Regions from separate parts of the Alcanivorax sp. MD8A genome, predicted to be linked through region 3. Evidence: predicted binding sites of a transcription regulator. Region 3 holds the regulator's gene; each other region holds the start of a gene.
What was found. Region 3 encodes sigma-54, which starts transcription at its own class of promoters, with help from an activator protein. Its sites were predicted from a motif close to TGGCACNNNNNTTGCTNT; they were not measured.
Positions count from the first base shown of each region.

Region 1 (7,737 bases), on a different contig from region 3:
TGGCGATACCGGACAGTCGGGTGTGTGCCAGTGCATCCTGCATTTTAGCCAGTGCATCAGTGCGGTCGGCACCGTGCACGATTACCTTGGCAATCATCGGGTCGTAGTGCGGGCTGACCACGGTGCCGGTGTCGACCCAGCCGTCCAGTCGAATGTTGTCCGGGAAAAAGACTTCGGTCAGTTCACCGGGGCTGGGCTGGAAATCTTTCAGGGCGTCTTCTGCGTAGATACGCACTTCCATGGAGGCGCCCTGGCTGATGTAGCTTTCGTTTAGCGGGGGGCGTTGGCCGCCCGCCAGTTCCACCATCCACTGCACCAGGTCCACGTTGAAGACGGATTCGGTGACGCCATGCTCCACCTGCAAGCGGGTGTTCACTTCCAGGAAATAGAATTCGTCGCGCTCGTCGTCATAGATGTATTCCACGGTGCCCGCGGAGCGATACTTAACGGACTGACCGAGTCGTACGGCGCTGGCATGAAGTTTTTCGCGGGTGGCCTGGGGAAGATTGGGGGCGGGGGTTTCTTCTACCACTTTCTGGTTGCGCCGTTGCAGGGAGCACTCGCGTTCCCCCAGCGCCAACACGGTGCCTTCGCCGTCGCCAAAAATCTGTACTTCCACATGGCGCGCCCGGGCCACAAAGCGCTCGATGAATACCCCGCTATCGGAGAAAAAACTTTCGCCAAGGCGTTTCACGGATTCATAGGCGCAGACCAGTTCGGCCTCGTTGTTGCACCGTGACAGACCGATACCGCCGCCGCCGGCGGTGCTCTTCAGCATGACCGGGTAGCCGATATCGCTGGCCGCCTGTCTGGCCTCATCCAGGCTTTGCAGCAGGTCGGTGCCGGGGGCCAGAGGCACTCCGGCTTTTTCTGCCAGGGCACGGGCTTCATGCTTGAGCCCGAAGTTGCGAAGCTGGGCCGGGGTCGGGCCGGCGAACGCGATGCCGTTGGCTTCACAGGCTTCGGCGAACTCGGCATTTTCTGACAGGAAGCCGTAGCCGGGGATGATCGCATCGGCACCAGTATCGAGGGCCGCTTTCAGAATCAGGTCGGTTTTCAGGTAGCTCTCTGCGGCGGTTTGACCGCCCAGCGCCACCGCTTCATCGGCGGCGCTGACGTGCTGACTGTTGCGGTCCGCGTCGGAATAGACGGCTACGGAGGCAATGCCCATCTGCTTCAGGGTACGGCAAATTCGTACGGCGATTTCACCCCGATTGGCGATCAGCACTTTCTTCAACATCAAAGAGCTCCCTCTTGTTTCAGTTTGGCAATGTAGTTTCTCCAGCCTCCCAGCGCGGTAATGTCGGTGGCGTCATCGATGGCCCACGGTTCACAGATAAAGCCTTTTACCCAGCGGCCATCGACGGTTTCCAGGCTGCCAATGCCGAGCGGTGCCGGTATCAGCCCGACAAAACTGCCGAAGTGTTCGACGGGCATTTGCCACAGTTCGATGGGAATGCTGTCGCCGCCGTCTTTCGGGTTACGGATCAGCCCGGGTTTGGGGGGCACGGTGTTGGCTAGGGCATACAGCCGGTAGCGGGGTGCGGTATGGGTGGCTTCCAGCAGCACGGCGTTGCGTTCGGTGAGCTGGCTGTTAAGGGGCATGCCGGTGAGATGGGCACCGACCACTGCCACAGTAATGAAATCACTGCCGTCATTGTTGGCGGCGCGGTGGGCGGGGGCGGGTAATGCCTGACCGGTAGCGCCGGCTTGCCAGGGCTGATGTTGCTGCCAGCGGCGGCCGAATTCTGCCAGGGCATGGTCCTGCCAGGCGTCGCCAACGAGAGTCACGCCGGCGGGCAGACCGTCAGCCCGGAATCCACCGGGCAGGGCCAGCGCGCACAGGTCCAGTAGATTCACAAAATTGGTCCAGGTGCCAAGCTGGCTGTTCAGGGTAATGGGGTCATCACTGACTGCTGCCCGGGTATAGATGCCCGGTGTGGTCGGCAGCAGCAGGGCATCTACCTGGGACAGCAAGGCGTCGGCTTCGCGTTTCAGTTCGGCCAGCTGGTATTGGGCCCGGAAGCTGTCGGCAGCCTTCAGGTCGGCGGCGGGCTCAAGGATGTTGCGGATCACAGGCAGGACGGCGTCTGGCTGAGTCTGCAGCAGTGACTCTGTGACGGTGAAGCGTTCAGCCACCCACGGCCCCTGGTAAAGCAGCGCTGCCGCATCTTCCAGCACCATGGTATCCAGCGGCACCAGATCGGCTATGGCCTGAATACTTTCCAGCTGTTGTTCCCACAGGGCTTTGGCCTGCGCGTCACCGAACCAGGGCAAGACGTTGGGAATGCCCAGTTTCGGCCGCGCCGGCAATCCGCTGGCTTGCCGTGCCGGAGCTGGACGGCTGTAGGCATCGTGTTCATCGAATTGCCCGGCAATCTCGTAGATGGTCTGCGCGTCATCGACATTCAGGGCAAAGACGCTTACGCAATCGAGTGTCCGGCAGGCGGGAACAACCCCTTTGGTGCTGATGGCGCCACGGGTGGGTTTTAGCCCCACCGTATTGGTGAACGATGCCGGGACGCGGCCAGAACCGGCGGTGTCGGTACCCAGGGCGAAAGGTACCAGTCCCAGGCTTACGGCTGTGCCGGAGCCGGAACTGGAGCCGCCACTGACATAGTCCGGGTTGAACGGATTGGGGACTTCACCATAGGGCGAGCGGACGCCCACCAGGCCGGTGGCGAACTGGTCCAGATTGGTCTTGCCTACCACGATGGCGCCGGCCTCGCGTAGCAGGCGCACAACGGTGGCGTCTTCTTCGGGGGTGTAGGCAAACGCGGGGCAGGCTGCGGTAGTCGGAATGCCCGCCACATCAATATTGTCTTTCACCGCAAAGGGAATGCCATACAGGGGCAGGGAGGGATCGGTGAGGGCGCCGGCCTGGGCAACCAGGGAAGACTCGTCCAGCAGATGAATCCACAGGGCGCGCTCGCTGTCATGCAGATGCATCGCCAGTTGTTTCATGGCCTGCACCGGGGTGAGGTCCCCGCTGCGGTAGGCCGCCTGCCATTGTTGGAGAGTCCAGCCGATCATTTCGTTAGCACACCTGTTTGTATACAAGTTGGTATGCGTTCTTGTGCAAGGCGAGTGCCAGATGCGGCGGTCGTTGGTAATTGTCTGTTTTTACAATAGTTAATGGGGGTGGGATTGAGTACGGCGGTGGCCTCTGCCAATACTGGGTGCGCCAACATGAAGCGGTTGCGCTGAATCGGTGCAGCCCGGGTGGGCCGGCGTCTGGCATCAGCAATGCCGATGGCAGGGACAGCAAGGATCTATTTCCGCAACGTTGGCGGCTTTGCCATTGTGGTTACGGGGTATTCACTGATTTCCCCAGTGGAGGAAAGCGATGTCACAACGAGCGTTGGTGGTAGAAGGTGGTGCCATGCGCGGCATTTTTGCGGCGGGGGTGCTGGATGCGTTTCTGGAAAAGGATTATCGGGATTTCGATTTTGCAGTGGGGGTGTCGGCCGGCTCCACCAATCTGATCGGGTACCTTGCCGGTGATCTGGGACGCAGCCGAAGAATCATTACCGACCATGCTTGCCGTCCCGATTTTATTAACTGGCAGCGGTTCATGAGCGGGGGGCATCTATGTGATGTGCACTGGTTATGGCATCAGTCTCGCCTCGAGGTGCCCTTGCATCTGGAGCAGCACTGGCAGGGCCGAGTGCCTCTGTGGGTGGTGGCTACGTCGGTGGAAGATGGCACCCCCCGTTATTTCCAGGCCAGCCCCGACAACCTGGACGACATCATGACTGCGTCCTGTTCCATCCCCTTTGCCTATCGGGCGTTTCCGGAAGTGGCCGGGCAGCCCATGACCGATGGCGGTCTGGCGGATTCCATTCCGGTGCAATGGGCCTACGAGCAAGGGGCGCGGGATATTACGGTGGTGCTGTCCCGGCATCAGGGATATCGCAAGAAACCCAGCGCTCTGACGCCGCTGATCAAACCGTGGGTAAAAGATATGCCTGCCCTGTACGACGCCATGGTCAAACGCACTGACGTTTACAATGCCTCGCTGGCGTTTATTGCCAACCCACCGGCGGACTGCCGGATCACTGTGATTGCACCGGATGAACATTTCCCGGTGAACCGTCTGACGACCAATGCCCGGAAACTGGAACAGGGCTATCAGCAGGGGCACTGGGCCGGGTTGCAGGCCCTGGGGGTGGAGATACCGTCTGCATCCAGCGGTTAATGCGGCGCCCACAAGGGGGGATGGCCTGACAAGGCAAGAAAGCGTGTCCTGTCAGGCCTGGAGAGATGTTGATGGCGACTACGAGGCGTCTTTCTCTTCGCAGTGCCACACCCATGCATCGAGCTCGATGTGTTCGATACCGCGGAACTGGCTTTCCATCATGAATTCACGGCGGTCTTTTACCACGCCACGGTTGCCGTCGGCTTTTTTAATCGCCTTGCGCAGTTTTTTCTTCACGTTGTTGTCGATGGTTTCGTCGCTGAACAGCATGCCCTGCATCTTGCTGCCGGACGATACCGACACCTCGCCCCTTTCTTCGCAACCCTGAGGCGCGTCACGAAGAATCAGGATGTCATCGGCTCTGGCAAGCAGGCTGGTGGCCGTCAGCAGAAAGATCAAGGTAAGGCGCATTTCAGGCTATTCCGTTGTTGTTATGGCTGGCAGGCCTGGCGCGCTTTGGCCACATTTTCCTGCAAGTGCCTTGGGTTGATGGTGCCGGCAATGATACTGCTGACACCAGCGGTGCCAAGGATCTGGTTCAGGCTTTCCTGCACCGGGTCCGCAATATTGTCATCCAGATGGCCACTGGCAAAGGCTTTCTTGATCAGGATGCCTTTCAGGTCGGCGGCGGCCTGCTCAATGACCGGTACTTCGTCGTGATGGCTCAGGTTGTAAGTGACCATGGCGATGTCGGCATGCTGCAGGGTGGCGAGGCCCCCTTCCACGGTTTTGGTGGACATGCCAGTGGCGCGAATCAGACCCGCCTTTTTGAGATCGTTGAGGGCATCCAGGGTCCCTTGCTCGATGATGGCCAGGTCATTGCCATCTGAATGTACCAGCACACAATCGAGATAATCGGTTTTCAATCGTGTCAGGCTGCGTTCCACCGAGCGGCGAACATGCTCGGGGGAAAAATCAAAATGGCTGGCACCGCTGTCGTTATCAAATTCCTCGCCCACTTTGGTGACGATGATCCATTCTTGTCGCTGGCTCATGAGCTGGCCGAGTCGTTGTTCGCTGTGGCCATAGGCGGGGGCGGTGTCGATCAGGTTGATCCCCAGATCGCGTGCCTGGGCCAGCAGTTCGACGACGGCGCGATCATCGGGGATGGTGAAGCCGTTGGGGTATTTCACGCCCTTGTCGCGGCCAATTTTTACCGTACCCAGTCCCAGGGCGCTGACGGTCAAACCGGTGTTGCCCAGCGGGCGCATGAAAGACATGAAAGCTCCTTAGCGGCAAGCTACAAGCTTCAAGCTGCAAGGCGCGGTTTAGGTCATCTGATCTGGCTGGCCGTGCCCGCGACCGCTATAAGCAACAAGCGCGGAGCAATAACCTGTCAGATCCAGAGAGCACTGCCTCGTGTTGTAGCTTGAAGCTTGTAGCTTGCTACTGAATATTTAAAAACACCTATGCCAGTACGGCACGCCCATGGGCGCCTGTTTCAGTTCCGCTGGCAGCATCATTGGTTCGCCCGGTTGCAGGCCATGCTCTTCCACCAGCGCCATGACTCTGTCACCCAGGTCCGGGGCCAGGGTCAGTTTGGTGGGCCAGCTGATGATCAGGTTCTGGTCGCGACGGGCATAGGCGCTGTCCGGCTTTACCAGTGTCTGTTGCTTCGGTTCGGCGCGCACTACATCCAGCGTGGCCAGTTGCGCCTGACTGAAATCCAGCCAGGGGAAGCGCTTTTTCAATTCTGCCTGGCCTGCGGCCAATTGTTCGGCATCCGTGCGCTGCACGCCCTGCTCAGCCAGATCGCCCCCCAGGTACCACACCACCTTGCCATCCGGGCAATCGTGGGTGGTCACGGTCAGTACCGGTTTGTTGCTGGTGCCCACACAGTGGGCATACAAGCGGTGGCCCAGGTCATGCTTGACGAGCACCATTTTTAGCGGCCGCAATTGGCTGTCTTCCTGCTCGAGCAAATGGGCCTTGTGAGCTTGCTCCAACAGGGCCGGGTTGCCATTGCCTGCAGCCAGAACGGTCATGGCCGGCTCGATTCGCAGGCCGTTGACGGTGGCGCAGGCCAAGCCGGCATCGTTCCAGGTCAGGGTGTCGTGCTGCGGATCAAACGCCAGCAGTCGATGGCGGACCGGGGCGGCCAGCGTCGCAATCAGGGATTCGGTATTGATGACCAGATCGTCCAGCGAATAGACGTTGCCCTTGAAGGCCTTGTCGGCAAGTGCAGAGGGATAATTTGCCCGCGACAGTTTTTCAATACGGCCCCGCAGCATCTTGCTGGCGAAGAAATTGGTCATCCGCGATGCCACCGAACCACTGGACCACATGTGCTGGGTGTCGCTGAGCACGCTAAGGTCGCGCAGGTCCACTGGGTCGTTGCCTGCCATGGCGGCACGCCAGCGATCAGGCATCTCGGCGATGGATTCCGATTCGCTGGAAAGGCTGCCGCCCAGGGCGTATTTCAGCCCGCCGTGAATAATGCCCTGGCTGGCCAGTGTCTGATCGCCCCCCAGGGTATGGCTTTCCAGCAGCAGGCATTGATAGCCGGCCGCATTGAGCCGGTTGATCAGCCACAGCCCGGCGATGCCACCACCGAGGATGAGAATGTCGGGTTTCAGTGTGGATTTGCTCATGGCACACCATCTGACAAAGGTGGGGCTATGCTAGCATAGACGGGTCGGGCGTCAGACGTCCGGCGTCCGATGTCAGACACAAGAAGCCCTATGCGAACCTTTTATTCTCTTCTCTGGTATTTGCTTCTGCCTTTCCTGTTCCTGCGACTCTGGCTGCGTGGGCGCAAGGCGCCAGCGTATCGACAGCGCTGGAAAGAGCGAATGGCCTGGGGCTATCGGCCGGGTACCCTGCGGCGCTCTTTGTGGGTTCATGCGGTGTCGGTGGGGGAGACCCTGGCGGCAGCGCCGTTGATTGAGCGGTTGCTGGCCGATCATCCGCAGACACCGCTACTGGTTACCACCACGACGCCAACCGGGTCGGAGCGGGTGAAAGCCCTGTTCGGCGACCGGGTAACCCATGTCTATTGTCCCTGGGAGGTGCCTTCCGCCCTGAAGCGCTTTTTCCGGGCGTTTGATCCCCAGCTGGTGGTGGTACTGGAAACCGAGCTCTGGCCGAATCTTTGTGCCGAGACAAAGCGTCATGGGGCAAGGCTGATGCTGATGAACGGGCGTTTGTCTGAAAACAGTTTTCGCGGCTACCGCAAGCTGCCACGGCTGGTGCGGCCGATGATGGCACAGTTCGATGTGCTCGCAGTGCAGACGCCGGTGGAGGCCGAGCGTTACGTGGCGTTAGGTGCCTGGCCGGAGCGTGTCCATGCCATTGGCAGTGTGAAGTTCGACATGACCCTCGATGAGCCGGTGCGTCAAAAAGCAGCCGCACTGCGGGCCGACATTGGCGCGCGGCCGGTGTGGATCGCCGCCAGTACGCATCCCGGTGAAGATGAGCAGGTGCTGGCGGCCCACCGCGATGTCATGGCCCGCCATGATGATGCGTTGCTGGTGCTGGTACCGCGTCACCCTGAGCGCTTTGATGATGTGGCATCGCTGGTGCGCCAGCAGCAGATGACG
Region 1 covers NZ_AQOQ01000016.1:73,362-81,098, forward strand. The annotation lists gene uca (urea carboxylase) at 1-1,240, opposite strand, end outside; gene atzF (allophanate hydrolase) at 1,240-3,033, opposite strand; gene A15D_RS10255 (patatin family protein) at 3,347-4,198, shown strand; gene A15D_RS10260 (hypothetical protein) at 4,277-4,609, opposite strand; gene A15D_RS10265 (aldo/keto reductase) at 4,630-5,418, opposite strand; gene A15D_RS10270 (FAD-dependent oxidoreductase) at 5,596-6,789, opposite strand; gene waaA (lipid IV(A) 3-deoxy-D-manno-octulosonic acid transferase) at 6,880-7,737, shown strand, end outside.
Region 1: atzF (allophanate hydrolase) is a predicted target of sigma-54. The motif match lies at 3,076-3,093, and genes of this name have one in related genera.

Region 2 (7,737 bases), on a different contig from region 3:
GGCACCGCCTGATCAAGAATGCTGCGCTCGCCTTGCGACAGGGCACGATCGGCCCAGTTGCGCAGGGATTTCAGCCAGTCACCGCTAACATCCCCACCCTTGCTGACCGTGCTCTCGCGCAGTTCTGGCGGCAGATCATCCACCAATACTTCGCGGCCAGAGGCCATCACGGTTAGCCAGCGGCAGGTATTTTCCAGCTGACGCACATTCCCCTGCCAGGACTGGGTGGACAGGTACTTTTCGGTATCCTTGTGCAGCACCTTGGGCTCAACACCCAACTCATTGGCCGCCCGCTGCAGAAAATAATTGGCCAGCCGCGGGATATCTTCACGGCGCTCGGACAGGCGGGGAATATGAATGCGAATCACATTGAGGCGATGAAACAAATCCTCACGGAAGTCGCCTTCTTTCACCAGCTTTTCCAGATCCTGGTGGGTCGCCGCAATGATCCGCACATCCACATGAATCGGCGTGGTGCCACCAACGCGGTAGAATTCACTTTCCTGTAGCACCCGCAGCAACCGGGTCTGCGCTTCCAGCGGCATATCCCCGATTTCGTCCAGGAACAGCGTGCCGCCATTGGCCTGCTCAAATCGACCAACCCGTTGATTATTGGCACCGGTAAAGGCCCCTTTTTCATGGCCGAACAATTCGGATTCGATCAGGTCCTTGGGGATAGCCGCCATGTTCAGCGCCACGAAGTTTTTCTCCCGGCGCATGGAATGGCGGTGCAGGGCACGGGCCACCAGCTCCTTACCGGTACCGGACTGACCATTGATCAGCACAGTCACATTGGAATGACTGAGACGACCAATCGCCCGGAAGACTTCCTGCATGGCCGGCGCTTCGCCAATGATCTCGGTAGGTGCCTCTTCCACCGCGGCCGGGAATTCGCCGCGAGACTCTTCACGGTGCTTGAGCGCACGGCGCACCAATGCGACCGCTTCGTCCACATCAAAAGGTTTGGGCAGATATTCGAATGCCCCACCCTGATAGGACGCCACTGCCGAGTCCAGATCCGAATGCGCTGTCATGATGATGACCGGCAAATCCGGATTCTTGCGCTGCAGGATCTTGAGCATGCGCAGGCCATCGGTACCCGGCATGCGCACATCACTGATCAGGACGTCCGGTTCCTGGCCGCCATTTTCCAGGGTATTGAGCGCTTCATCGGCATCTTCAAAGCAGGTGACGGCGTAGTTTTCCTGACTCAGCGCCTTTTCCAGCACCCAACGAATGGAGCGGTCATCGTCTACAACCCAAATACTTTCGCTCATGACCTGCTTCTCCCAGGGATCGTGTCTGTGTCTTTCATGACTCTTCTGTCTCAATCAGCTCCGGCTGCTCCATGGGCAACAAAAGACTGAATACGGTTTCACCCGGCACACTTTCGCATTCGATCAGGCCATGATGCTGGCTGATGATCGACTGGGCGATGGAAAGGCCCAACCCCGTGCCGCTGGCGCGGCCACTGACCATGGGATAGAACAGGGTTTCCTGTACTTCCGGGTCGATGCCGGGCCCGTTATCAATAATGTCTACGCGTAACACCAGCCGGTGCCTCAGCACCCCGATCGTGAACTGGCGAAGCACCCGGGTGCGCATCACGATGCGCGCCTGCGGTGTGGACGACTCCAGCAGCGCCTGGGTGGCGTTACGGATCAGGTTCAGCAACACCTGAATCAGTTGATCCCGATCGGCCACCACATCCGGCAAGCTGATGTCGTAATCCCGCCAGATTGATACGCCCTGGGGATGCTCAGCCAGTAGCAACTGGCGTACATGCTCAAGGCACTCATGCACATTGACCGGGCGAAACTCCGGAGGCTTGCGAGGCCCCAGCATCCGGTCCGCCACTGAGCGCAGGCGGTCTGCCTCATCAATAATGACCTTGGTGTACTCGGTCAGCTCCGGGTCTGGCAGGGCACGCTCCAGCAGCTGTGCAGCGCCCCGAATCCCCCCCAACGGATTCTTGATCTCGTGTGCCACCCCTCGTACCAGCGCCCGCGTTGCCTGATGGGCATGCAGCAGCGCTTCCTCGCGGGTAATGCGCAGCAGCCGGTCCAGCGCCTGAAGCTCCAACAAGAGGCACAACGGCTGGCCTGGCTCATTGATGGGGCTGACCGAATAATCCACGGTGACCTCATTGCCCGGCGCAACCGACAATCGCGCCTCCCGGCGCGTGAAGGGGTGCTCGTCACGAATGCACTGCTGCAGGGCAGACCGTGCCTCTTCATCGTCAAAGAAGTAATCAGGCAACGGCTGACCGATAGCCCGTACGGCACTGGTTGCGAGCAGCATTTCCGCTGCCGGATTCAGATAACGCACGTGTAACTTACTATCGAGCATGACCACCGCGGTTCGCAGGTGATCGAGTAACCGTTTGTGCAAGGCGACACCACTCATCAACTATTGGCCCATAACAGGGCACAAGCAATTATCAGGCCACCTCAAGGGAAGCCCTGAAAGCCCGTTTAAGACCCGTCATGTGGGCCCCTAACGCAGGCAGCTCTGCTGAGTGTATCGGTAAGGGGAGTTGGAATGCACCACTTAGGTGCACTGCTAGTTGCGCAGATTGGGGCGAGGTACAACAGGGGTTGGCATTTTGGCGCGACCGGCTGCACCGCCGGTCTCCGCCGCGCCGCCCGTACTGGCGGCACCGCCAGTGCCAGCAGCACCGCCTCGACCTGCCGCACCCCCGACATCCGCTGCCGCCCCATTAGGATCCAGGCCAGGTCGACGACGAAAATCGTAGGCAGTGGACTGGTGAATATAAAACTCCACTGGCGCGGACTCGATTTTGACTTCGCCATCTTCCCCAAGCACTTTGGCGATAACCACGTGCACGCCTCGTTCAGGCGCATTAATCTCCAACCCGGTTTGCTGAACCCCATTGTCGAAAATCACCACCGTATCGCCATCCTGTAAAGCGGGCTGCAGGTCTACACTGATCTGCACCCCACCCTCAGGGTTGCGGATGGTGGCTTCGGCTGCGGGCGATGTGATCTCCAGATGACGGTAACCGCCAAACACCTTGGACTGTTCTCCGCCGACCGTTTTCACCTCGCCGGAGATCTCCACCTTTTCGATCGGCACCGTATTGGTTTCGCGCAATTTCACCTCTTCCGCATCTCCGCTCTCCGGACGCTGATCAGTGAATACTACGTTGCCATTTTCATCTACTGAGCGATAAATCCCGCTTGCCGGCTCACTTCCCGCTTCCGCAGCCCCCAGACCACCGGCCCCCATCGCAAGCAGCAACCCGGCAAATAGCTTCCATTGTGTTTTCATCGTTATCTCCATCGGCTCTCTTGCTGATTCTCCACTGTGCAAAGCCGTCAGGAAAGGGGCAAATGCACAGTTTGCAGCGATAATGCTTGATCCGCACCAGACCCAAACACGCTCAACAGAACAGGAACAGAGGCCTGCCCCCTCCGCCAGACATAAAAAAGCCCCCGACCAGCGGGGGGCTTTTTCACTGCAATCCCGAGGGATTAGCAGGAGTAGTACATGTCGAACTCAACCGGATGCGGGGTCATGTTCAGACGCTCAATCTCACCACGCTTCAGGGAGATGTAGCCGTCCAGCATGTCCTTGGTGAACACGTCACCTTCGGTCAGGAAGTCCATGTCAGCTTCCAGGCAATCCAGCGCCATGGTCAGGGTATGAGCCACGGTCGGGATGTCTTTTGCTTCTTCAGCCGGCAGATCGTACAGATCCTTGTCCATGGCATCGCCAGGGTGCAGCTTGTTCTTGATGCCGTCCAGACCAGCCATCAGCAGTGCGGCGAAGCACAGGTAAGGGTTGGCAGACGGATCAGGGAAGCGTGCTTCGATACGACGCGCCTTGGCGCTGCTCACGAACGGAATACGGATGGAAGCGGAACGGTTACGGGCAGAGTAGGCCAGCATTACCGGGGCTTCGAAGCCGGGCACCAGACGCTTGTAGGAGTTGGTAGAACCGTTGGTGAAAGCATTCAGGGCGCGAGCGTGCTTGATGATACCGCCGATGAAGTACAGCGCCTCGTCGGACAGGCCAGCATAGCCTTCGCCAGCGAACAGGTTCTTGCCATCTTTACCCAGGGATACGTGAACGTGCATACCGGAGCCGTTGTCACCGATCAGCGGCTTGGGCATAAAGGTAGCGGTTTTGCCGTAGGCGTGAGCCACGTTGTGCACGCAGTACTTGAGGATCTGAACTTCGTCAGCCTTGTTGGTCAGGGTGTTGGCGCCAACACCAATCTCACACTGGCCAGCAGTACCCACTTCATGGTGATGCACTTCGATGTTCAGGCCCATGGATTCCATGGCGGAACACATTGCACCACGCAGGTCGTGCAGGCTGTCTACCGGCGGAACCGGGAAGTAACCACCTTTCACACCCGGACGGTGACCGATGTTGCCACCTTCGAAGTCTTCGTGGGACACCCACGCCGCTTCTTCGGAGTGAATGTTGTACATGGAACCCTGCATGTCGGATTTCCACTGCACGGAATCAAATACGAAAAACTCCGGCTCAGGACCGAACAGGGCGGTATCAGCGATACCGGTAGCCTTCAGGTACTCTTCAGCACGCTTGGCAACGGAACGCGGGTCACGCTCATAACCGGTCATGGTGGACGGCTCGAGAATGTCGCAACGCAGGTTCAGGGTGGCCACGTCAGTGAACGGGTCCAGAACGGCAGTAGAGTCGTCAGGCATCATCACCATGTCGGACTCGTTGATGCCTTTCCAGCCAGCGATGGAAGAACCGTCAAACATCTTGCCGTCGGTGAAGAAATCTTCGTCGATTTCACCCACTGGCAGAGTAACGTGCTGCTCCTTACCACGGCTATCGGTGAAGCGCAGGTCCACCCATTTCACATCGTTTTCTTTAATCAGCTTGAGGGTCTTTTCAGACATTGTCGTGCGTCCTCCTAAGGAACAGCGGGTTTATCTCTGACTCGACATATTGCACCGGCATGGAGCAACACAGAGAGCCGGTATTCTCGGCCAAGGGGCCACTAATGCCAATAGGGAGGCAAATACCATGCCAGCCCTTTTTTAGCGCATAGCCCCCAATTGTCAGGGGCCCACAGGGCCATGCACCAACATCATGCACACCCATGGTGCACAACAATCGCGCACAGCACTAAAATAGTGCACCATTGTCCTCGCCGACGCGCAAGACCACAAAACACTCATTACCCTGCTCGGCGGCTTCCAACACTTCGTGGCCGTTAATCCGGCACCAGGCAGGGATATCGTTCAGCGCGCCCGGATCAGTACAGACCACCTTGAGGCAATCCCCTGTCGACAGGGTACGCACCTTGTTCTGCGTTTTGATGACCGGCATCGGGCACAGCAGGCGACGGGTATCCAGCTCGTGAATCACATCAGTCATACCACTACCCCACATTCCAGGCAGGCAATACATCGTCAGGCTGCGCCGGCTTTACCGTCACCTGGCGAGCCACACCATCCGGCTGGCGAATTTCCAGTGTCACCTCGTCCAGCACCCGGCCCTTGGAATAGCGGGCCACAATGGCAGCAGCCTGCTCAAGCTCTTCGTCAGATTCAAAGTTGCCATCGACCAAGGCCAGGGGCCCCGGGCAGCTTACCGTGGTAATGCTGGAGAACATATAACGGTAGCCTTCCAGAAAGCGATTCTCGCCCTCCTCACGGCTGATGATCAACTTGTAGTGGGGTTTCGGCCGCAGGTGGCGCCCCACTTTCAGCAACATGATGTCATCAAGCTCGTAGCGGCGCTCATTACGGGCCTTCCACAGGTCTGACAGCTTGTTGGAATAGGATTCGTCGGTCAGGAAGCAGCACCCTCCCGCTGGCTGGGCAAAATCATCCAGTCCGAACTTCTTCGCCAACGCCATCTGTGGCTTACGGTTTCGGCCGGAAAAATCGTGCAGCTCATCGCGGTTTACCCACCCCTCTCGCTCGGGCAAGGTTGGCGGCAGGTTCTTGGCACAAAGCGGGCGCAACAGACGATCGTCCGCTCCCGACTCCTGACTGATGATCGGCATGGTTTCCTTACGCTGGCTCTTGGGCCGCTGACCAATCACTTCGCCGGTCACAATGAAGTCAAAACCGCGATCGCCAGCGAATTCACGCGCCTTGTTGATCATCAGAGTGGCCTGGTTGACCATGAAAATCTTGCAGTCCAGACAGGGGTTCAGGTTCGCGCCGTAGCCGTGCTTGGGGTTCAGCACCACATCCTTGTACTCTTCGGAAATATCAATGATGTGCAGCTTGATGCCAAGCTGTTCGGCCACCCACAGGGAGTTATTGCGCTTTTCCTTGTCCTTGTCCTTCTTGCGAATGGCATGAGTATGCCCTTCCACACAGAAGCCGGTGAAAAAGTTCACCCCTTCCACTTCGATGCCCTGCTCCTGCATGACCTTCACGGCCAGCATGGAATCCAGTCCGCCGGACACCAGCGCGATCGCGCGCCGCTTGATGGGTTGGGTTGCCTGAGTCATGTGAAAAACCTGTGCTGGGGGCCGCACCGCGTGCCGCCCTGGCTCGGAAATTGGGCGGCGAAGTATAGCAATGGCGGGGCCTGCACGCATCCATCCCCCGTGCCGCCTGTCACTTGAATGTCATCCTGCAACGGCACACTCCTGCGCCACATGCTGTTTACGGAGAGTCCTGCATGAGACGCTGGCTCCGCCGTACCGCCCTCCTTGCGGTGCTGGCACTGACTGCCGCAGGCCTTGGCTGGTGGTTCCATACCCCCCACGGCCCCTGGCTTGTGCATGACCGACCACTGGCCGGACAGCGGGTGTGCGCCATCGGCGATGGCGGCTGGGGCAACCCGGCCTCCCTGGCCGTCGGCCAGGCCCTGGTGACACTGGGCTGCGACCAAATCCGCTATCTGGGCGATCTGGTCTATCCGGACGGAATTCGCGACGCCAACGATCCGCTCATCGACAGCCGCTTCTTGCCACCCCTGCAGCCAGCGCTGGATGCCGGCATTCCCGTCTATCTGGTGCTGGGTAACCATGACTGGAAACAGAACGGCAACGCCTGGCTTGAGGTGGCGCGTCGCCACCCTCTGATTCACCTTCCCCACTTTTACTACTTTGAGCAATGGCCAGATGCCTGTGCATTCAGTCTGGAGACGACCTGGTTTGAAAAGTGGTATTACTTTCACCGGCAAATCAACTGGCTCACGGCCAGCCAGCAGATGGCCCAAGAGTATGGCTGCCAATTCAGTTTGGGGTTTGCCCACCACCCCATGTTCAGTACCGGCTCCCACGGCAACGCCCATGAAATGATCAACATTGGACTGAAACAAAAACTGGTGGGGCATCTGGACTTGCTGGTCGGCGGCCACGACCACATCTTGTCCGATGAAGGAGAATACCAGGACACCCGGCAACTGATATCAGGTTCCGCCAGCATCAACAACGACCTCGGTCCTGCCAGTGACGCACAGCACTTCACCCGCGCCACACACGGCCTGGTTACCCTGGATTTTGAAAAAACCGAGACCGGCCTGCGTGTCGACTACCGTTTTTACAGTGTTCTTGGCAATCCGCAGGACCCGCTGATCACCCTGCTGTGGCAGGGCGACCAGAATGGGCAGGGAATCCGCTAGCGATCAGGAAGGGTCCTGAGGCTCCACCGCCACCGGGCCGGCGACGGCAAATTTCGACTTGGAAAATGCAATACGTTCAGCGGCCGGCAGGTCCTTGTCACCCACCGTTTCAAGGTGATCCTCGATAATCCGGCAGCGGCGCAG
Region 2 covers NZ_AQOQ01000041.1:16,161-23,897, reverse strand. The annotation lists gene glnG (nitrogen regulation protein NR(I)) at 1-1,277, opposite strand, end outside; gene glnL (nitrogen regulation protein NR(II)) at 1,312-2,406, opposite strand; gene A15D_RS15395 (DUF4124 domain-containing protein) at 2,563-3,291, opposite strand; gene glnA (glutamate--ammonia ligase) at 3,495-4,901, opposite strand; gene A15D_RS15385 (sulfurtransferase TusA family protein) at 5,131-5,382, opposite strand; gene A15D_RS15380 (tRNA (5-methylaminomethyl-2-thiouridylate)-methyltransferase) at 5,387-6,472, opposite strand; gene A15D_RS15375 (metallophosphoesterase) at 6,646-7,593, shown strand; gene A15D_RS15370 (alpha-L-glutamate ligase-like protein) at 7,597-7,737, opposite strand, start outside.
Region 2: glnL (nitrogen regulation protein NR(II)) is a predicted target of sigma-54. The motif match lies at 2,431-2,448, and genes of this name have one in related genera.

Region 3 (7,737 bases):
TGGGCGCCTTTAACATGCAGGACCTGCTACGAGCTGGAGTGGTGTAATGCTGATTTCCTCCATTGATGCCCAGAACCTGCGGCTAATGGCCTTTGATGTAGATGGCGTCATGACCGACGGCCGCATCTACTTCACCCCTGACGGCGAAGCCCTGAAAGTCTTCAACACACTGGATGGCCACGGTCTCAAGAAACTGGCCGCCAGCGGTGTCACGCTGGCCATCATTACCGGCCGCAACACTCCGATGGTGGCCAAGCGGGCCGCCGACCTGGGCATCCAGCACGTTATCCAGGGCCGAGAGGACAAGGGCGTTGCCCTGCAAACCCTGGCGGCAGAGCTGGGCGTTGATCCCTCCGAGACCGGCTATGCCGGTGACGATGAACCGGACGTTAGCGCGCTGGAATGGGCGCGCCTGAGCTTTGCCCCTGCCAACGCACACGATTGCGCACTTCAGGCAGCCGACCACCACACTGCGCGCCGTGGCGGCGAAGGCGCCGTGCGTGAAATCTGCGACGCCATCCTGCTGCAACGAGGCGCGCAATGAAACGTCAGGGGCTGCTGAGCGCCACTGGGATCCTGCTATTGGGACTGGTGATGCTGATGACGCTGCACGAATGGGACGACTCGCTTCCAGGTCAGGACCTTGCCGTCGAAACGGCACCCGCCATTCTCGCCACTGGAGTGACCGCTCGGGCCTTCAGTGAGAAGGATGGCCAACTGCAGTACCACCTGACAGCAGATGACCTGGTGCAGTACGATCACAACCCTCTCACTGAAATGAAAAACCCGGCGCTGGAAATGAGCAACGACAAAGGCAGCTGGACGATTACCGGGGCCGACGGCACCGTGCAGAACAACGGCGACATGATCATCTTTGCCGGCGACGTAAAAGCACGCAACCCGCAACAGAAAATCGAACTGGACACGCAGGAACTGCGCTTTAACAGCGAAGAAAATATTGCCACGTCACCAGGTGAAGTGGAGCTGCGCTTCGAGAATGGCCAGACCCATGCTGGCGCCCTGGAGGCAGACCTGGACAAGGGCATTCTGTCCCTTGAGCAAGGAGTAAAGAGTGAATTTGATGCCCCGGCTTCGTAGTCTGGTTCTGGGCGGCCTGCTGCTTCATGCAGCCTCGCCGTCCCTGGCAGCCCCGGCAGAAGAACCCATTTCCGTGACTGCTGACAGCGGCCGCTTTGAACAAGACGCAGGCACAGGCTTGTATCGCGGCGACGTGGAATTGCTGCAGGGGGAACGCAAAATGCTGGCCGAAGAAATGCGCCTGTTCACCCGCAATGGCGAACTGGTTCGGGTAGAAGCCAGCGGCAACCCGGTACGACTGTCAGAGGGCAACAGCCTGTCTGCCCACGCCAACAATCTGGTCTACGATATCAAGGCCCGCAGCCTGGTCCTGACCGGCGACGCCTTTATCGAGCATCAGGGCAATACCTTTGAAGGGGCCAAGGTGGAATACAGTCTCGATTCCAAGCGGGTCGATGCCAGTAGTGAAGGCGACCAACGCGTGCGCCTGGTCATCCCGGCCGAAAACCAGGTCCCGGGCAACCAGCAAAAACAGAATGACGAGGCCGATGCCTCCGGATCGGAGTCCGGATCCCCATGACACATTTGCGCGCTCACCACCTGGCCAAAAGCTACAAAGGTCGCCGGGTTATCGAAGATGTTTCCCTGGATGTGGAAGCTGGCCAGATCGTCGGCCTGCTCGGCCCCAATGGGGCAGGCAAGACCACCTGCTTCTACATGATTGTCGGGCTGGTGGAAGCCGATGCCGGCCGCATCGAAATCAATGATGGCGACATCACCCACCTGCCCATGCACGGCCGCGCCAAACGTGGCATCGGGTACTTGCCCCAGGAAGCCAGCATTTTTCGCCGCCTGACGGTGGAAGAGAACATCATGGCCATTCTGGAAACCCGCAAGGAACTGAGCAAGCAGGAACGCCATGAACGCATGGAAAACCTGCTCAAGGAATTCCACATCACCCATATCCGCGATTCGCTCGGCATGAGCCTGTCCGGCGGTGAGCGCCGTCGGGCCGAAATCGCCCGCGGCCTGGCCACCGACCCGGATTTCATCCTGCTGGATGAGCCCTTCGCCGGGGTCGACCCCATCTCGGTCAACGATATCAAGAGCATCATTCGTCAGTTGAAGGAGCGCGGCATCGGGGTGTTGATCACCGACCACAACGTGCGCGAAACCCTGGACATCTGCGACACCGCCTACATCGTCAGCGCCGGCCACATCATTGCCTCCGGCGACGCCGACACCATCCTCTCGAACCAGCAGGTTCGGGATGTGTATCTGGGGGCGGACTTTAGGCTGTAAGAGCCAGGGGTGAGTGAACAGTTAACAGTGAATAGGCTAACAGCGGCGCGGAATAGTCCCGGGGTTTTCCGAACGCCAGAAGCCGCGCCAAGCCCCCGGCCGCGGCCATCAACACCCGAAAAAAGCAGCAAACCAGCCCGCGCACTATTCACTGTTAACTCTTCAGGCTCCTACCACACAACAACCACTGGCACAATTATTGCTAGAGAGAGTTTGAAGCTGTTATTCTCGGGTTTTTGGGGACCACACCAATCCGAGCAGTATGAAGCCCACACTACAACTACAAATCGGCCAACAGCTGACCATGACGCCTCAGCTGCAGCAGGCAATTCGCCTGCTGCAGCTGTCCACGCTGGATCTCAGGCAGGAGATCCAGCAGGCGGTTGAAAGCAATCCCCTGCTGGAACTGGCTGACGACTTTGGCGACGACGCCCTGCCTGAACATGACGAGGAACGTCAGGACATGGACGCAGAGCGTGATGACGCTCTGGAAGAGTTTGTCGACGGTGAACCCGGTGTCGACACCGAGTGGGATGACGTCTACTCAGGCCAAAGCAGCGCCTCTGCTTCTCTGCCGGATGACGCCGACGACTGGCAGCAACGGCACACTGTTTCCGGCAATCTGCATGACCACTTGCACTGGCAGCTGAACCTGACTCCCATGAGCGATGTGGACCGACTCATCGCCACCACCATAATTGAATCCCTGGATGATCGCGGCTACATGACCGTGAGCATCGATGACATTGTCGCCATGATGAATGTCCAGGAAGGGCTGCCAGACGATGAACCCATCGAAGCCGACGAAGTGCTGGCCGTTCAGCACCGCCTGCAGCAATTTGATCCGGTCGGCGTCGCCAGCATTAATCTGGCGGACTGCCTGGGTGTGCAGCTGCGTCAGCTGGAATCCGACACTCCCTTCCTGCCGTTTGCGCTGGCTCTGCTGGACCACCTTGAGCTACTGGAAAAACACGACTACGCCGCGTTGCGCAAGGTTCTACAGCTCTCCGAACAGGAACTGCTGGATGCCCTGTCCCTGATCCGTACCCTGGATCCAGCCCCCGGTGAGCAAATCGGTGAAAGCCAGGTCGATTATGCGGTGCCGGATGTCATCGTCCGCCAGCACCAGGGTCGCTGGCACGTCAGCCTCAACGACGACATCCTCCCCAAGGTCAACCTGCAGCAGCAATACGCTGCCATCGCCCGCAAGACCAGCGGTGAGGACGGTCAATACCTGAAAAACTGTGTTCAGGAGGCCAAATGGTTCATCAAGAGCCTGCAAAGCCGCCACGACACCCTGCTAAAAGTCGCCACCCGCATTGTTGAAGTGCAGCAGGATTTCTTCGACTACGGCGAAGAGGCCATGAAACCCCTGGTACTGGCCGATATTGCTGACGCCGTCGAGATGCATGAATCGACCATCAGTCGGGTCACCAACCAGAAGTACATGACCACACCCCGCGGCGTCTTTGAGCTGAAATATTTCTTTTCCAGTCACGTAGGAACAGATGGCGGAGGTGAGTGTTCCTCCACCGCTATTCGTGCCATTATTAAGAAGCTGGTCGCCGCCGAGAACCCTCGCAAGCCGCTCAGCGACAACAAGCTAGCCAGCTTGCTGAACGAGCAGGGGATCAACGTGGCGCGCCGGACCGTCGCCAAGTATCGTGAGGCGATGAGAATACCGTCATCCAGCGCCCGCAAGCGTTTGGTGTAGGCGCCTGGGACGGCCCATAAGCAGGTAAAGGAGCCAGCCATGCAAATTAATATCAGCGGTCATCACCTGGAAGTTACCGATGCTTTGCGCACCTACGTGGGCGACAAATTCTCCCGCCTGGAGCGCCATTTCGACCAGATCACCAGTGTCCAGGTGATCCTTTCCCCGGAACCCAAGACGCACAAGGCAGAATCCACGATCCATATCTCCGGGGCAGACCTGTTCGCCACCGCTGAAGCCGACGATATGTACGCGGCCATCGACAAGCTGACCGCCAAGCTCGATCGCCAGATTCTTAAACACAAGGAAAAGGCCGTTAACCACAAACACGGCCACTAAACCGAAACGACCATTATGCGAGTTCGCGAACTTCTCACCGAAGCACGCACCCACAACGGGGTGCAGGCCAGCAGCAAGAAGCAGCTGCTGGATCAGGTGGCACAGCTGGCTGCGGCCGGCTGTGACAGCCTCAAGGAACAGGAGGTATTCGATGCGCTGGTAGCCCGGGAAAAACTGGGCTCCACCGGCATCGGGGAAGGCATTGCCATTCCCCACTGCCGGCTTGGCAATTGCGAACAAGCCATCGGATTACTCTTGAAACTCGACACCCCCATTGATTTTGACGCCGTTGACGGGCGCCCTGTGGATCTGGTGTTTGTGTTGCTGGTTCCACAAGACAACCCGGAACAGCACCTGAAAACACTCAGCCATCTGGCCAGTCTCTTCAACGACGACAGCTACAGGGATGAACTGCGCGTCAGCAGCGATAATCACAAGCTGTACCTGACCGCCGTGGAATCCGAGGCGGAACTGCGGTTGGCCTCGTGACGACAAGCACCCAGTTCACCCGCCCATGACCCCAACGCCTTGCGTGCAGCCCGATCATGAAACTGACCATCATTAGCGGACGATCCGGGTCCGGCAAATCTACTGCGATTCAGGCCCTTGAAGACCAGGGCTACTATTGCGTGGATAACCTCCCCGTAGGCATGCTGCCCACGCTGGCGCAGCAACTCAGCGAAGGGGAGGCCCCCATCGGACATGTGGCGGTGGGCATTGATGCCCGAAACCTGCCTGCCCAGTTGCTCGCCTTCGACAATATTCTTGATGCACTGAAACAGCAGCAGATCAGCAGCGAAATCATCTATCTGGATGCTGACGACAACACGCTGTTAAAACGATTCAGCGCCACCCGCCGCCGCCACCCGCTGGCCACCGATCAACGCGCCCTTGAAGACGCCATTGCCCACGAGAAAGAGCTGCTGGCCAATATTCGTCAACGGGCAGATCTGGTCATCGATAGCAGCAATCACGAAGTACACAGCCTGCGCACCCTGATGCGCGAGCGGGTTGCCCAACGCCGCAACGCCCTCTCCCTGCAAGTGGAGTCGTTCGGCTTCAAGAATGGCCTCCCCACAGACGCTGACTTTGTCTTTGACGTGCGCATCCTGCCCAACCCCCACTGGCATCCGGATCTGCGCCCGTTGACCGGGCGCGACCAGGGGGTGATCGACTTTCTGCAAAAGCATGACATCAGCCACAACATGCTGGATGACATCGCCTCTTTTGTTCAGAAATGGCTGAGTGCCTTTGCCAATAGTGATCGCAGCTATGTCACCGTCGCTATCGGCTGTACCGGCGGCCAACACCGCTCCGTGTACATGACCGAACAACTTGCCACGCGTTTACGCGAGCAAGGCATTACCCTGCAGATCCGGCACCGCGAACTGGGATCCCGTTGAATGATCGAAAAGTCTCTGGATGTGATCAACAAGCTTGGCCTGCACGCCCGTGCTGCCGCCAAGGTTGTCAGCGTCGCCTCCCGCTATGACAGCGCTATTCACGTCCTACACAAGGGCAACCGCATTGATGCAAAAAGCATCATGGGCCTTCTTATGCTAGGCGCAGCCAAAGGCAGTCAAGTCACCTTTCAGGTCGAAGGCGATGACGAAGACGCCGCCATGGCAGAACTGGAAGACCTGTTTGCAAGGATGTTCGACGAGGGAGAGTGAACGACAGTTAACCGTGAATAGTGAACAGTTGAAAAATCAAGTACCACAGACTCTGAAGGACTGTTACTGTGTGATCATCCCAGCCAAGCAGCAGCACGTTTTGTTTTCGCTGTTAACTCTTCACTGTTAACTGTTAACTGATTTCCATGCCCGCCGACAGCAGCCGCAGCCAGCAACATCTCAAAGCCATCAACCGCGCCCTGGCCAGCGGGACCTATACGCAGGTCCGGCAGCTGATCAATAACCTGCCCGGCGCAGAGGCCGCTCACCTGATTGAATCTTCCCCTCCTCGCGAGCGGGAAATTCTCTGGCAGCTTCTCAGCAAGGAACAGGAAACCGAAGTCCTGCAATACCTGGGCGAAGAAGTCCGGGTTGAGCTGCTGCGTAATCTCAGCACCGATGAGCTGGTGGCACTGGTTGAGGAACTGGACACCGACGATCTAGCGGATTTGCTGCAGGAACTGCCAGACCATGTTACCAGCCAGGTGATGGCCAGCCTCGACGAACAGAATCGCGAGCGGCTGGAGCATGTGATGAGCTACCCGGAGGATACCGCCGGGGGCTTGATGAACACCGACGTGATCACCGTAAGACCGGAGATCACCTTCGAAGTGGTACAACGCTACCTGCGCTTGCGCGGCGACATCCCCCGCACCACCGATAACCTGGCCGTGGTCAACCGGAAAAACCAGTTCATTGGGCTGTTACCTCTGACCAAGGTGCTGATCAGCGACCCGGGCACCACAGTGCGCGAAGCCATGATCACCGATATTCAGTCTATCCCGGCCACCCTGCCCGCCCATGACGTGGCCAAGATCTTTGAGCGCCACGACCTGGTGACAGCCCCCGTCATCGACGACGAAGGGATGCTGGTCGGCCGTATCACCATTGATGACGTGGTTGACGTGATCATGGAAGAAGCCGACCACTCCTTGATGAGTATGGCGGGTCTGGACGATGACGAGGACACCTTCGGCTCGGTTTGGCAAACCGCCCGCCGCAGAGCGCTGTGGCTGGGTATCAACCTGCTGACCGCGTTGGCTGCCTCTGCCGTGATCGGTCTGTTCGAGGCGACGCTGGAAAAGGTGGTGGCCCTCGCTATCCTGATGCCGATCGTCGCCAGTATGGGTGGCATCGCCGGCAGCCAGACACTGACGCTGGTGATTCGCGCCATGGCGTTGGGGCAAATTCAGTCCAACAACACCCGCTATCTGCTATTCAAGGAGCTGTCTGTTGGCGCCATCAATGGGTTGTTGTGGGCGACCGTGATTGGTATCACCGCCGGGCTGTGGTTCAGTGACGTAAGCATCGGCATCGTGATCAGCGTGGCCATGGTGATCAACCTGATCATGGCCGCCTGTGCCGGTGCACTGCTGCCCATGATCATGAAAAAAATGGGTATCGACCCAGCCCTGGCCGGGTCTGTAGTCCTCACCACTATCACCGATATTGTTGGCTTCATGGCCTTCCTGGGCCTGGCTACCGTGCTGTATGCCAATTTGTTGGTGTGAACAGGCGGGCAGGCCTGTCTTGCATAAGCTCTGGAAGGCGTATCCGTTCTTCTAAAAAAACGCCGGAACAATGCTGGGTTTACCCTTCCAACCAAGCATAGCTTGTAGCGCAATCAAAAAAGCCGAAAGGAAACCCTTTCGGCTTTTTGATTTTGCGCGG
Region 3 covers NZ_AQOQ01000009.1:56,188-63,924, forward strand. The annotation lists gene A15D_RS06585 (KpsF/GutQ family sugar-phosphate isomerase) at 1-47, shown strand, start outside; gene A15D_RS06590 (HAD family hydrolase) at 47-544, shown strand; gene lptC (LPS export ABC transporter periplasmic protein LptC) at 541-1,098, shown strand; gene lptA (lipopolysaccharide transport periplasmic protein LptA) at 1,082-1,618, shown strand; gene lptB (LPS export ABC transporter ATP-binding protein) at 1,615-2,340, shown strand; gene A15D_RS06610 (RNA polymerase factor sigma-54) at 2,603-4,054, shown strand; gene hpf (ribosome hibernation-promoting factor, HPF/YfiA family) at 4,094-4,393, shown strand; gene ptsN (PTS IIA-like nitrogen regulatory protein PtsN) at 4,409-4,882, shown strand; gene rapZ (RNase adapter RapZ) at 4,939-5,796, shown strand; gene A15D_RS06630 (HPr family phosphocarrier protein) at 5,797-6,066, shown strand; gene mgtE (magnesium transporter) at 6,213-7,577, shown strand.